2 regions of the Pseudomonas sp. 86_A genome follow, and region 1 is predicted to be linked to the other one. Evidence: predicted binding sites of a transcription regulator. Region 1 holds the regulator's gene; the other holds the start of a gene.

Region 1 (7,310 bases):
GCCAAGGCCTATAAAAGCCGCCAGGTTGTGCGCGACGTCAGCCTGTCGATCGACAGCGGCCAGATCGTTGGCCTGCTCGGCCCGAACGGCGCTGGCAAGACCACCTGTTTCTACATGATCGTTGGCCTGGTGCAGGCCGATCAGGGTCGCGTGCTGATCGACGATCTGGACGTCAGCCACCAGCCCATGCACGGTCGCGCCAAGGCCGGTATCGGCTATCTGCCGCAAGAAGCGTCGATCTTCCGCAAACTGTCGGTAGCCGACAACATCATGGCCATCCTCGAGACCCGCGCCGAACTCGACAAGGCCGGGCGTCGCAAGGAACTGGAAAGCCTGCTGCAGGAATTCCACATCAGCCACATCCGCGACAACCTCGGCATGAGCCTGTCCGGTGGTGAACGCCGCCGGGTGGAAATCGCTCGCGCCTTGGCCACCGCACCGAAATTCATCCTGCTCGACGAACCGTTCGCCGGTGTCGACCCGATCTCGGTCGGCGACATCAAGCAGATCATCCATCACCTCAAGGCCAAGGGCATCGGCGTACTGATCACCGACCACAACGTCCGCGAGACCCTGGATATCTGCGAAACCGCTTACATCGTCAACGACGGTCAATTGATCGCCGAAGGTGACGCTGCAACCATCCTCGCCAACGATCTGGTGAAGGAAGTGTACCTGGGCCACGAGTTCCGCCTCTAAAGCGCGAGCACACCCGGCCAGCCGTTGGGGTGCTGTAACGTTGAAGCTGATTTTTATACGCTTTTATTGTTACAGCGCTCTAGGCAAACACGACAGTTTCAGGCATATAATTTGCTTAAGTTTGGCGCTTCGGCGCCCTGTAGTGGATGGCGCATGCGCGCCGGCGAATAAGGTGTTAAGCCCCTGCCATGAAACCATCGCTAGTCTTGAGAATGGGCCAGCAGCTGACGATGACACCGCAGCTGCAACAGGCCATCCGCCTGCTCCAATTGTCCACCCTGGACCTGCAACAGGAAATCCAGGAGGCCCTGGAATCCAATCCGATGCTCGAACGCCAGGAAGACGGCGACGACTTCGACAACTCCGATCCTTTGGCGGACAACGCCGAACAAAAGCCCAATACCGAGATTCAGGAACCGTCCTATCAGGAAACCGCCCCGACGGTGGACAACCTGGAGGATGGCGAATGGAACGAGCGCATCCCTAACGAGCTGCCCGTCGACACCGCCTGGGAAGACGTCTACCAGACCAGCGCCAGCAGCCTGCCCACCAGCGATGACGACGAGTGGGACTTCACCACCCGCACCTCCGCCGGGGAAAGCCTGCACAGCCATCTACTGTGGCAGCTGAACCTGGCGCCGATGTCCGACACGGATCGCCTGATCGCCGTGACCCTGATCGACTGCATCAACAATCAGGGCTACCTCGACGAAACCCTCGAAGAAATTCTCGACGCCTTTGACCCGGAGCTCGACATCGAGCTGGACGAGATCGAAGCCGTCCTGCATCGCATCCAGCAATTCGAACCAGCCGGCATCGGTGCGCGCAATCTCAGCGAATGCCTGCTGCTGCAACTGCGTCAGCTGCCCGCCAAGACCCCTTGGCTGAACGAAGCCAAGCGTCTGGTCAGCGACTACATCGATCTGCTGGGCAGCCGCGACTACAGCCAGCTGATGCGACGCATGAAGCTCAAGGAAGATGAGCTGCGCCAGGTCATCGAACTGGTGCAGAGCCTCAACCCGCGCCCGGGTTCGCAGATCGAATCGACCGAAGCCGAATACGTGGTGCCCGACGTCATTGTGCGCAAGGACAACGAACGCTGGCTGGTCGAGCTGAACCAGGAGTCGGTACCGCGCCTGCGGGTCAATGCGCAATATGCAGGCTTCGTCCGCCGTGCCGACACCAGCGCCGACAACACTTTCATGCGCAATCAGCTTCAGGAAGCGCGCTGGTTCATCAAGAGCCTGCAAAGCCGCAACGAAACCCTGATGAAAGTCGCCACCCAGATCGTCGAGCATCAGCGCGGCTTCCTGGAATACGGTGACGAAGCCATGAAACCGTTGGTCCTGCACGACATCGCCGAGGCGGTCGGCATGCACGAATCGACGATTTCCCGGGTCACCACGCAGAAATTCATGCATACCCCGCGCGGTATTTATGAACTGAAATACTTTTTCTCCAGCCACGTCAGCACCTCCGAAGGCGGCGAATGCTCGTCCACAGCGATCCGCGCAATCATCAAAAAACTGGTTGCGGCGGAAAATCAGAAAAAGCCGTTGAGTGACAGCAAGATCGCTGGTTTACTGGAGGCACAAGGCATTCAGGTGGCTCGCCGCACCGTCGCCAAGTACCGCGAATCCCTCGGGATCGCGCCTTCGAGCGAACGCAAGCGGTTGATGTAAGCCACGTTACAGCGTTCCAGTGGCAGGCTATCCGGCCTGCCGCTTTATGCACTGGCAACGAAGGAGAAGCTGTATGCAAGTCAACATCAGTGGACACCAACTGGAAGTGACCGAACCTCTGCGCGCTTACATCAATGAGAAACTCGAACGATTAGAGCGCCATTTCGACAAGATCACCAACGTGCAGGTCACGATGTGCGTCGAAAAGCTGAAGCAGAAAATCGAAGCCACCTTGCATATACCCGGCAGCGAAGTGGTCGCCAACGCGGAACATACCGATATGTACGCGGCGATCGACGCCTTGACCGACAAGCTGGATAAACAACTCAAAAAGCATAAGGAAAAGACCCAGAGCCTGCTCCAGGGCGCGACCGGTCGATAACCCCCCACCCCATGATCCGACTTGAAAGTATCCTGACCCCCGGCCGTTCCCTCGTGAACGTGCCGGGCGGCAGTAAAAAGAAAGCCCTCGAACAGATTGCCAACCTGATCGCCCGCGAAGTGCCGGATCTGGAGATGCAGGATGTCTTCGAGGCGCTGATCGCCCGTGAGAAACTCGGTTCCACCGGTTTCGGCAACGGCATCGCCATTCCCCACTGCCGCCTCAAAGGCTGCGAAGCGCCTATCAGCGCATTGATGCACCTTGATGCCCCCATCGATTTCGATGCCATCGACGGCGCACCGGTTGACCTGCTGTTTGTCCTGCTGGTCCCGGAAGCGGCCACCGATGCCCACCTGGAATTACTGCGCCAGATCGCCAGCATGCTCGATCGCAAGGAAGTGCGCGAAAAACTGCGCAGCGCACCGAGTAACGAAGCCTTGTATCAGGTCGTCCTGAGCGAGCAGAACGGTCACTAATCATGCGCTTGATCATTGTCAGCGGCCGCTCCGGCTCGGGTAAAAGCACCGCACTGGATGTCCTTGAGGACAACGGCTACTACTGCATCGATAACCTGCCGGCCGGCCTTTTGCCCGAACTCGCCGAACGCGCTCTGGTTCACACCGAACTGGCCCAGCCGCTGGTGGCTGTGTCGATTGATGCCCGCAACCTGCCGAGCCATCTGTCGCGCTTCCCCGAGCTTCTGGAAGAAGTCCGCAGCCGGCACATCCAGTGCGACGTGCTCTATCTGGATGCCGACGAGGAAACCCTGCTCAAGCGCTTCTCGGAAACCCGTCGGCGCCACCCGTTGAGCACCGCCAATCGCTCGCTGGCCGAAGCCATTCATGACGAGACCGCCCTGCTCGGCCCGATCGCCGACCTGGCCGACCTCAAGGTCAACACCACCAATCTGAACCTGTATCAGTTGCGCGACACCATCAAGCTGCGCCTGCTGAACCAGCCAGAGCCGGGCACGGCCTTTCTGGTCGAGTCGTTCGGCTTCAAGCGTGGCATGCCGGTGGATGCGGACCTGGTATTCGACGTACGCTGCCTGCCGAACCCGTACTGGAAGCCGGAACTTCGCGCGCAATCGGGTCTCGATGCACCGGTCGCCGAATACCTTGCGGCGCAGCCGGAAGTCGAGGAGATGTATCAGGACATCTTCGGCTATCTGAATAAATGGCTGCCGCGCTTCGCCGCGAGCAACCGCGCCTATGTCACCATTGCCATTGGCTGCACCGGCGGGCATCACCGCTCCGTTTACCTGACCGAACGCCTGGGTCAGGCCCTGCAGAAAACCCTGAAGAACGTCCAGGTTCGCCACCGCGACCTCACTTAAAGGATTCACACCGCGATGCCTGCTCTGGAAATCGAAATCATCAATAAACTGGGTTTGCATGCCCGAGCTTCCGCGAAGTTCGTTGGCGTGGCAGGCCAGTACCCGGATTGCACGATCAGAGTGGGGCGCACGCCGGAGACCACCGTTGACGGCAAAAGCATCATGGCGATGATGATGCTCGCCGCCGGCAAGGGCACCAAAATCTATCTGAGCACCGAAGGCCATCAGGAAGAGGAAGCGCTGGATGCGCTGGTGACGCTGATCAACAACTACTTCGACGAAGGCGGTTGATCGCCTGTAGTGGCGAGGGAGCTTGCTCCCGCTCGGCTGCGTAGCAGTCGTCAATACGGTGCAACTGGCAGATAGCGAATGGGGCCGCTTTGCAGCCCAGCGGGAGCAAGCTCCCTCGCCACAATTCAACTCAACCCAATGCTGTATCCATCACCATCATCAGACAGAACCCGATCAGCAAGCCAAGACTGGCGAGCTTGTCATGACCATTGCGTCGCGACTCGGGGATCACCTCATGGGTCACCACCAGCAACATCGCTCCCGCCGCCAGTGCCAGCCCCAATGGCAACAACAGCTCCGCCAGGCCGACCAGCCACGCACACAACAGGGCAAACACCGGCTCGACCAGACCTGACGCTGCGCCGATCACGAACGCCTTGACCCGCGACATCCCCGCCCCAGCCAACACCAGCGCAATCACCAGCCCTTCCGGCACATCCTGCAAGGCAATGCCCATCGCCAGGCTGTCCGCGTCGGGCACGCCGCCGCCCGCCGATACGCCGACCGCCATGCCTTCAGGAATGTTGTGGGCAATGATCGCGAAGACGAACAGCCAGATTCGCGGTGGAATCACCGGGTGTTCAAGGGTGCCGACCAGCATTTGCGCAGAGGCGCCGGACAAGCGCAGATCCACCAGATACAGGGCGCACGCACCGAGCAGGATGCCAAAGCAGATCAGGCCACTGGCGGCCCACGGTGTCAGACCCAGGCTTTCAGCGGCTGCGATGCCGGGCACGATCAGCGAAAACGCCGTCGCGGCCAGCATCACCCCGGCTCCAAACCCCAGCAACGTATCGCCAAGTGCCTGTGGCATGTTGCGAATAACCAGCACCGGCACAGCGCCAAGCGCTGTGCCGAGTGCGCAGATCGCACCACCCTGCAACGCCCGCGACAGTCGCGGCTCCAGACTCAGCCACTCCAGTCCATGGGCGACCAGCAAGGTCATGCCCGCCAACAGCAACAACGATCCCACGGCGTAACGAAACATACGCCCACCGCCGATCGCCAGTGTCTCAGTGCCCATAGTCAGCCTTGGATTGTTTTTATAGAAGACTTAAACCAGTGCGGCCTGAAAGCGCGCGGCGACTTCCGGCCAGTTGATCACGTTGTAGAACGCGTTGATGTATTCCGGGCGACGGTTTTGATAACGCAGGTAGTAGGCGTGCTCCCAGACGTCCAGACCGAGAATCGGCGTATTGCCGTTCATCAGCGGGCTGTCCTGATTGCCGCTGCTTTCCACGATCAGTTTCTTGTCGGGTGTGACGCTGAGCCAGGCCCAGCCACTGCCGAACCGGGTCAACGCGGCTTTGGTGAACGCTTCCTTGAAACGCTCGAGCCCGCCCAGTTGCTCATCGATTGCCTGGGCCAGCGCGCCATCAGGCTTGCCACCACCGTTGGGCACCATGACTTCCCAGAACAGCGAGTGGTTGGCGTGTCCGCCGCCCTGATTGATCACGGCCGCGCGAAGTTTTTCCGGCAATTGCTGGACGCTGGCGACCAGTTTTTCAACCGGCCACTCGGCAAACTCGGTGCCTTCAACCGCCGCGTTGAGGTTGTTGATGTAGGTCTGGTGATGCTTGGTGTAGTGGATTTCCATGGTCTGCGCATCGATATGCGGTTCCAGGGCGTCGTAGGCGTACGGCAAGGCAGGCAACGTAAAAGCCATTTTCAGTGAACTCCATGGTGATGTGTGGCTGGCGCGCGACGCGCATTGCCGGTATCCGGATGCAGCAGGCGCTGGGTGCGCGGATATTCGCCGTGCTCGCTGATGAAATTCAGCAGTTCGACGTAGGTCTTGCTGCTCTGGCGCAACGCCGCTTCCCGCAGGGCCGGACGCAGGCGCTCGTCCTGCATGGTCTGTAACAGCCGTTGATGAATCGCGCACAGGTATTCGGCGCTCTCCTCCGGTTGATTCAGGCGCAGGTGCAGATCCGCAAGGTTGTGGTGGGAGACGACGCAGGCCGCCACCGCTTCGTCGGCATCGGCCCAGCGTTCGAACAGCACTTGCGCCAGGGCCAGGGCTTGCAGGTAAGCCTCGCGGGCATCGATCAGCTCGCCGAGCATGAAGCAGCGATTGGCCCGTTCGATCGTGCGTTTCCAGTGCTCCATGGTGAACCTCCAAAGCGGTTGCGGGATTTACACGCCGCCAGCGGTGAGTTTCTCGGGGTTGAGCAACTCTTCCAGTTGGCTGCGCGACAGGTCGGTGTGCTCCAGCGCGACGTCGATCACCGGGCGGCCCTGCTTGTAGGCCTGCTTGGCGATTTCGGCAGCTTTCTGGTAGCCAATGATCGGGTTGAGCGCGGTGACCAGAATCGGGTTGCGCGCCAACGCTTCCTTGAGTCGTGCCTCATTGACCTTGAAGCTGGCGATGGCCTTGTCACCAAGCAGACGGCTGGCATTGGCCAACAACTCGATGCTGCTCAGCAGGTTCTGGGCAATGACCGGCAGCATTACGTTCAGCTCGAAGTTGCCCGACTGCCCGGCAATGGTGATCACCGAGTCGTTGCCGATCACTTGGGCGGCAACCATCGCGGTGGCTTCCGGGATCACCGGATTGACTTTGCCCGGCATGATCGACGAGCCCGGTTGCAGGCCCTCGAGTTCGATTTCACCGAGACCGGCGAGCGGACCGGAGTTCATCCAGCGCAGGTCATTGGCGATTTTCATCAGCGACACGGCGGTGGCCTTGAGCTGGCCGGAGACCGCAACGGCGGTGTCCTGCGAACCGATCAGGGCGAACAGATCCTTGCCCGGGGTGAACTGCACATGGGTCAGCTGACTCAGGTGGCGACTGAAGCGCGCGGCGAATTCCGGGTGGGCATTGATCCCGGTTCCCACCGCCGTGCCGCCCTGCGCCAGCGATTGCAGACTTGGGAGCAAATCCTGCAGGTGAGCGATATTGGCCTTGAGCTGCTGCGCC
Region 2 (7,310 bases), on a different contig from region 1:
ATTCGTGGTGTCACTGTTGTCCCGCGCCGTCGAGGATTCAATGACCACAGCGCTCAATGACGTTGACGCGCACGCTCAGACGGACGGTCATCTCACATCGGGTGAACCGGTTCAGGTCCGCGAGTTGTCTAGCAAGCGGGCGGCAAAGAAGCTGGCAATACGCCTCATGCCTTTTTTATCGCTAGTGGCAGCAAATACATACGAAATGGATCTAAGCGGCGCGTGACGCGGGCTCTAAGGTAGTAAATGTACGTCAGAGTCGTCGGGTTTTGCCGGGGCCGGCGTTCTTCAACAGGAAGTGCAGCGTTTGCCGTCATGGATATGCAGGCAGACATCAGGAAATAACAATAAAGGCGGTCAAGCCATGTTCAAACAACCGAAAGTTCGTCAAGCCGGGCTCATTCTTTTCGCCACCACGCTGTTGCTGATTTTGCCGAACCTGACCAAGGTCATCGGCTGACCCAACGGCCGGGTGCACGTCATCGCCATCAAAAATGTGACTGGCCCGCTACCCGGGCCAGCGTGGCTGTGCCAACCTTTGCGCACTTCCACGACATGGACGGCGATCATTTGAAAACGCTCATAATGTTCTCGGCCCTGCTGCTGAGCTTGCCCTTGTCTGCCGCGCAGCTGGACTTGCAGCTGGGTGCAACCAGTCGCACCTGGCAGACCGAGGAATTGCTCAAGCATCCGCAGGTGCAAACCCTCACCATCAAGAACGATGTGTCCTACAAGAAGGACATGACGTATCGCGCCGTGCCCGTCGCGGCACTGCTCACCGGGATCAAGCCGGACGATCACTTGCAAGCCGTGGCGCTGGACGGATTTGCCGCCGAACTGGCCGCTGCCCCGTTGCTCAATACCAAAGGCGCAAGGGCGTGGCTGGCGATCGAGGACCCGGCGCAGCCATGGCCGCCGCTGTCCGAAGGCAGGCACAGCGCGGGGCCGTTTTATCTGGTGTGGACCGATCCGCAAGCCGGCAACATCAGCCCCGAGCAATGGCCGTTCGAAGTGGCCAGCATCAAGCGCATGGCGCCGGTGGCCGCGCGCTTCCCTGCCCTGTTGCCGGATCCCAAGTTGAAAGCGGATGACCCGGTGAATCAGGGTTTTGCGCTGTTTCAGAAAAACTGCCTGGCCTGCCACCGCTTGAACGGTGCGGGCGATGCGCAGTTCGGGCCGGACCTGAACATTCCGTACAACCCGACCGAGTATTTCGGCGCGGATTTCCTCAAACGCTACATTCGTGATCCGCAGAGTCTGCGCCAGTGGCCGCAGGCGAAGATGCCGGGGTTTTCGGCGGATGTGTTGCCGGAGAAGGATTTGCAGATGTTGATTGGCTACTTGCAGCACATGGCTGGGCGCAAGGTTAAGCCTTGAGGACAATCTCCTGTAGGAGCTGCGGCACGCTGCGATCTTTTGATTCTGTTTTACAACCAAGGTCAAAAGATCGCAGCGTGCCGCAGCTCCTACAGGGGGATGCCGTTTACTGTTGTTGCACGGAGATAACCGGGGTTGGCGACACGAACACCTTGGCATGCATCTGCTCACACCCGCCGCCCCGGCGCATGCCACGTACCGGGCAGGCATCCAGATAATCCAGGCCCACCGCCAGTTTCAGATGGCGCTCCGGGCGCGCCAATTGGTTGGTCACGTCGAAGCTGTACCAAGCGTCATCCAGCCACGCTTCGGCCCAGGCATGACTGGCCAGGTGCTCGGCGTCCTCGCTGTACAGATATCCCGACACATACCGCGACGGAATCCCCAGGCTGCGCGCGCAGGCGAGAAATGCATGGGTGTGATCCTGACAAACACCCGCACGCCCGGCGAAAGCTTCGGCGGCACTGGTGTCGACTTCGGTGGAACCCGGCGTGTAGGTCATGTGCTGGTTCAAGCCATGCATCAAGTCGATCAGTGCGGTGCGATCACGTCGCTGTTTGCAGGCATTGCCGGCAAACGCGCGCAACGCCTCGTCAGCCTCGGTCAGGCGGGTAAAGCGCAGGAACGGCAGCGCCGACTGGCTTTCATGCTCGGCCTCGCGCAGCTCATCAATATCAACCTGACCTCGCGCACCGATGATGATCGCTTCGTGCGGCTCGTCCATGGTCAGCACATGCAGGATGTTGCCGAACGGATCGAGCTGGGCGCGCACCGGGCGTGGCAGGTCGAGTTGCCAGCTCAACACGTGCTGACGCTCGCTGTCGTGCGGGGTCAGGCGCAGATACTGGATGCTCGCCCGCACCTGATCCTCATAGTGATAGGTGGTCTCGTGGCTAATGGAAAGTCTCATGCAGCCTCCAGGTATGAACTGTGAATGGCATTGCCCAACTGGCGCACCAGCGGGATGAATTCGGTGAGCCAGGCGTGCAGGCCTTCGGCGAGGATTTCGTTGATACCGGTGTAGCGCAGGCGCGCGTCCATTTCAGCGGCAAGACGTTGCGCAGGACGACCGTTGGCGCCTGGCAGTTGCGCGAGGATCTGGTCGATTTCCTCGGTGCAGGCGCGCAACGAACGCGGCACATCGGCGCGCAACAGCAGCAGTTCGGCAACATGCCGGGCCCCGGGTGCGTCGCGATAGATCTCGGTGTAGGCCTCGAACGATGACAAGGCCCGCAGCAGCGCACTCCACTGGTAATAGGCATGAGCGGTGCCGTCGCTGACCGCTTCGGCCTGATCGCCGGCCATTTCATAGCGCGCATCGAGCAGTCGCAGCGTATTGTCGGCGCGCTCGATGAAGGTGCCGAGGCGAATGAAGCGGAACGCATCGTTGCGCATGATGGTGCCGTACGAGGCGCCACGGAACAGGTGCGAACGCTCCTTGATCCATTCGCAGAAGCGGCTCATGCCGTAACGGCTGAGGCCCTGCTCGGCGATCCCGCGAATCTCCAGCCAGGTGGCGTTGATGTTTTCCCACATGTCCGCGGTGATCCGCCCGCGCACCGCATGCGCACTGGCTCGCGCCGCGCCGAGGCAGCTGTAGATGCTCGCCGGGTTGGCCGCATCGAGGGCGAAAAAGTGCAGCAGGCGTTCGGCGTGCAGTTCGCCGTGACGCTCCAGGTAATCGTCGAGGGTGCCGGTGATCAACAGCGGCATGGCCAGTTCGTGCAGACCGTCGCCGCGACCGTCCTGCGGCATCAGCGACAGCGAATAGCTGATATCGAGCATCCGCGCGAGGTTTTCCGCGCGCTCCAGGTAACGCGACATCCAGTACAGATCCGAGGCAGTTCTACTTAACATGGCAAGCTTCCTTCAATCCTCGACCACCCAGGTGTCCTTGGTTCCGCCACCCTGGGAGGAATTCACCACCAGGGAGCCTTCACGCAGGGCGACACGGGTCAAACCGCCGGGTACGACCCGGGTTTCGCGGCCAGACAGTACAAACGGACGCAGGTCGATATGGCGCGGCGCAATGCCGTTTTCGACAAAGGTCGGACAGGTCGACAGCGACAACGTCGGCTGCGCAATGTACGCGTGGGGCTTGGCCTTGATCCGCTCACGGAACGCATCGATCTGCGCCGTGGTTGACGCCGGCCCTACCAGCATTCCGTAACCGCCGGAGCCTTGGGTCTCCTTGACCACCAGATCCGGCAGATTGGCCAGCACATGGGAAAGTTCCGAGGGGTTGCGGCACTGCCAGGTCGGCACGTTCTTCAGGATCGGTTCTTCGTCGAGGTAGAAACGGATCATCTCGGTGACAAACGGGTACACCGATTTGTCGTCCGCGACCCCGGTGCCGATGGCATTGGCCAGCACCACGTTGCCCGAGCGATAGGACGACAGCAGCCCCGGCACGCCGAGCATCGAATCGGGGTTGAACGCCAGCGGATCGAGGAACGCGTCATCGAGGCGACGGTAGATCACGTCCACCGCTTTCGGCCCGTCGGTGGTGCGCATGAATACTTTGTCGTCGCGCACGAACAGGTCCGCGCCCTCCACCAGCTCGACGCCCATTTCCCGCGCCAGGAAGGCGTGTTCGAAGAACGCACTGTTGAAGCGTCCCGGCGTCAGCACCACCACGCTCGGGTCGTCGATCGGACTGGAGCTTTTCAGCGTGTCGAGTAACAGGTTCGGGTAATGGTCGATGGGTGCGATACGCTGGGCGGCGAACAACTCCGGGAACAGGCGCATCATCATCTTGCGGTCTTCGAGCATGTAGCTGACGCCGCTCGGGGTGCGCAGGTTGTCTTCGAGCACGTAATAGGTGCCGTCGCCGTCGCGCACCAGATCAACGCCGGAGATGTGCGAATAGATGTCGCGGTGCAGGTCCAGGCCCTGCATCGCCAACTGGTACTGCTCGTTGGCCAGCACCTGTTCGGCAGGGATGATCCCGGCCTTGATGATGCGCTGCTCGTGATAGAGGTCGGCGAGAAACATGTTCAGCGCCTTGACCCGCTGGATGCAGCCGCGCTCGACGATCCGCCACTCGCTGGCGGGAATGCTGCGCGGAATGGTGTCGAAAGGAATCAGGCGCTCGGTGCCCTGCTCGTCCCCATAGAGCGTGAAGGTGATGCCGGCCCGGTGGAACAGCAGATCAGCCTCGCGTCGCCGTTGTGCCAGCAACTCGTCAGGCGTATCGGCCAGCCAGCGGGCGAACTCCCGGTAATGCGGGCGGACCTGGCCGCCGGCATCGTACATTTCATCAAAATAGGTGCGGATCATGCCGTACTCCTTGTCACCCGGACCAACAGGCCTTCGCAAGGCCCGTGCCATCGGCATAAACGCTTTGATTTCAATCGGTTGGATATTCACGCCAGCAGCGCCGCACCATTCCTGTGCGGCAAATGCCCCAACCTGATCGCCCCCGCCTCATTGCGACGCAGTGCTGTCGCCTATCACCAGCATAGTCAGAGTTGATTTCACTGCCCGGCGCAGGCTGCGGATAATCCGCGCATCTGCTGCAAAACTTCATCGGCCACTGCGCCACGAAGGACTCGGCTCAACGGCTCTGGACTGCCGTCGCAGCCCGCCCCGCTTAACCCTGAGCGGTTTTCTCTGCTTATCGGTCTTCCCTTTTAGCCACCTTCTCCGGTGGCTTTTTTTTTGCCTTCTGGAAATGTTTTGAAAGCAAAAGCAAAAGATCGCAGCCTGCGGCAGCTCCTGCAGGTGATCGTGCAGGAGCTGCCGCAGGCTGCGATCTTTTGATCTTTGAATGAACAACGGCCAACCCGAGGGTCAGCCGTTGTTCACTACCTGAAACCGGAGATCAGTTCAGACGATGGCGATTGCGCACCTCCTGCTTCACGCCCCAGCCCTCGATGATGCCGCCCAGCGGCTCGACCACGGCTGAGAAGCCCTGCTCGAAATCGCCAATGTCGTCATAGGTTGCGTACATCACCTTGCTCAATTCCAGCGACCAGGCACCATCGTCGCGCGCACTGACCTGGGCATTGATGGATTCACCGCGAAATTTGCCTGCCGCCCTGCGCGCCCGCTCCTCGTCCGGGAAAATCGCGTAGAACTCGATGGGATGGAACCGGGAAAAATCGAAGCCGCCTTCTTTCATGCGGCGCAGTACGTTGCTGCTGATGTCTTCTTGATAGGCTGTGCTCATGAATCGTCCCCCTCGGATAGATGGATAGACTTTCCGTATTCCCGCCCCGGGCCTTACAGGCCAAAGTACTTCGACAACGTGGTTGTACGCGGGAAACAAGCATGTAGCTGACAAGACCAGACCTTAGCGAGTCGTTCGCTGATCTCGCTTGCAGAGTAGCCCCAAGACAGAGGCGCTGCCAAGGCCTGGCGTGTCGGGTGACAAGAAGAATTTCAGATTGGTGTGATGCTGCGGATTTCGATGCTGTTCTGGGCTTTCAGGTTTTTTGCACCTGCGTCTGGAGTTCGCCCTTCCAGATCATTCATATCCAGTTCCGCGGCCACGGGCAGGAGCCGTTCCTTGATCAGGCGTGCGGCCTCGTCATCGCTGGGGCATTCGGCGCGCTCGAACACCTCATCGACAATTTCACCATGATCGTCCACGAAAGTGACTTTCCACTTTTGCATCGGTGCCTCCTCGATCAAACCCGCAAATGGGCTTACCTCTATCTCGACTTTTGGCGAGATTGATCGTTCAAAAGGATTGCAGCGGGCGAACATGAAAAAAAATTAATTGATGGGGAAACAGGCTTGTGTGGCGAGGGAGCTTGCTCCCGCCGGGCTGCGAAGCGGCCCCAAAATATCTAGAGAGCGCAGATTTTGAGAGTGCTGCGCACTCAAGCGGGAGCAAGCTCCCTCGCCACAAGGAATCCATCGACCTGGTCAGTCGTTGCTTGGCTTGTTGATCGCCTGCAGCACGTACTGTGGCAACGCGAACGCGCCGATGTGGATTTCCGGGTTGTAGTAGCGCGTGACGATGCCGCTGCCGATGAAGCGCTGTTGCAGGACTTCGCGGCTCAGCTTGCGGTAAGCCGGGTTGGTCGAACCCCAGGCGAAGGTCATTGAACCGCCGATGTAGGTCGGCACGGCCGCCTGATAGAAGTGCCAGTCCGGGAACAGGCTGCGCAGGCGACCGGCCGTGGTTTTGACTTCGTCGATCTGCATGAACGGCGTGCCGTTCTGGGTCACGAGGATGCCGCCCTCGTTCAGGCAGCGATGGCAGGCCTGGTAGAAGTTTTCCGAGAACAGCACTTCGCCCGGACCGATCGGGTCGGTGGAGTCGGAGATGATCACGTCGAATTTTTCAGTGGTGGTGGCGACGAAACGCATGCCGTCGTCGATCACCAAGTTCAGGCGTGGGTCGTCGTAGGCGCCCTTGGAGTGGTTCGGCAGGAATTCCTTGCACATGTCGACCACGGTGCCGTCGATCTCGACCATGGTGATGTGCTCGACGCTGTCGTGCTTGGCCACTTCGCGCAGCATGCCACCGTCGCCGCCGCCGATGATCAGCACGCGCTTGGCAGTGCCGTGGGCGAGGATCGGCACGTGAGTGAGCATTTCGTGGTAGATGAATTCGTCGGCTTCAGTGGTCTGAATCACGCCGTCCAGCGCCATCACCCGGCCCATGCGCGGGTTCTGGAAGATCACCAGGTGCTGGTGTTCGGTGCGCACTTCGTGCAGCAGTTTTTCCATGCGAAAACGCTGGCCGTAGCCTTCGTAGAGGGTTTCCAGGTACTCGCTGGTCTTGGTGACGGTCATGGTCAAGTGCTCCGATGAATGCGCGGGCGTCGATCGTGGGGACGATTGCCCGGGAAAGGCGCGCATTCTACGTTGCCGAAGATGACAGGTCGAACCCTGTAGGAGTGAGCCTGCTCGCGATAGCCATTCTCCAGCCAATGAATCAGCGACTGAACAACCGCTATCGCGAGCAGGCTCGCTCCTAC

The links. Region 1 encodes sigma-54, which starts transcription at its own class of promoters, with help from an activator protein. Its sites were predicted from a motif close to ANTGGCATNNANNTTGCTNT; they were not measured.
Region 2: a site for sigma-54 is predicted at 4,689-4,708, ahead of J5M57_RS26495 (circularly permuted type 2 ATP-grasp protein). Genes of this name have one in related genera too.

Annotation. Positions count from the first base shown of each region.
Region 1 covers NZ_JAFGYS010000002.1:297,348-304,657, forward strand. Annotated here, with positions in the region: gene lptB (LPS export ABC transporter ATP-binding protein) at 1-699, shown strand, start outside; gene J5M57_RS04750 (RNA polymerase factor sigma-54) at 888-2,381, shown strand; gene raiA (ribosome-associated translation inhibitor RaiA) at 2,455-2,763, shown strand; gene ptsN (PTS IIA-like nitrogen regulatory protein PtsN) at 2,775-3,239, shown strand; gene rapZ (RNase adapter RapZ) at 3,242-4,099, shown strand; gene J5M57_RS04770 (HPr family phosphocarrier protein) at 4,115-4,390, shown strand; gene J5M57_RS04775 (ZIP family metal transporter) at 4,521-5,414, opposite strand; gene J5M57_RS04780 (superoxide dismutase) at 5,445-6,056, opposite strand; gene J5M57_RS04785 (hypothetical protein) at 6,059-6,499, opposite strand; gene J5M57_RS04790 (class II fumarate hydratase) at 6,527-7,310, opposite strand, start outside.
Region 2 covers NZ_JAFGYS010000022.1:53,573-60,882, reverse strand. Annotated here, with positions in the region: gene J5M57_RS26510 (cytochrome c) at 556-1,377, shown strand; gene J5M57_RS26505 (transglutaminase family protein) at 1,484-2,287, opposite strand; gene J5M57_RS26500 (alpha-E domain-containing protein) at 2,284-3,234, opposite strand; gene J5M57_RS26495 (circularly permuted type 2 ATP-grasp protein) at 3,247-4,656, opposite strand; gene J5M57_RS26490 (ribonuclease E inhibitor RraB) at 5,201-5,548, opposite strand; gene J5M57_RS26485 (hypothetical protein) at 5,761-5,994, opposite strand; gene speE (polyamine aminopropyltransferase) at 6,250-7,125, opposite strand.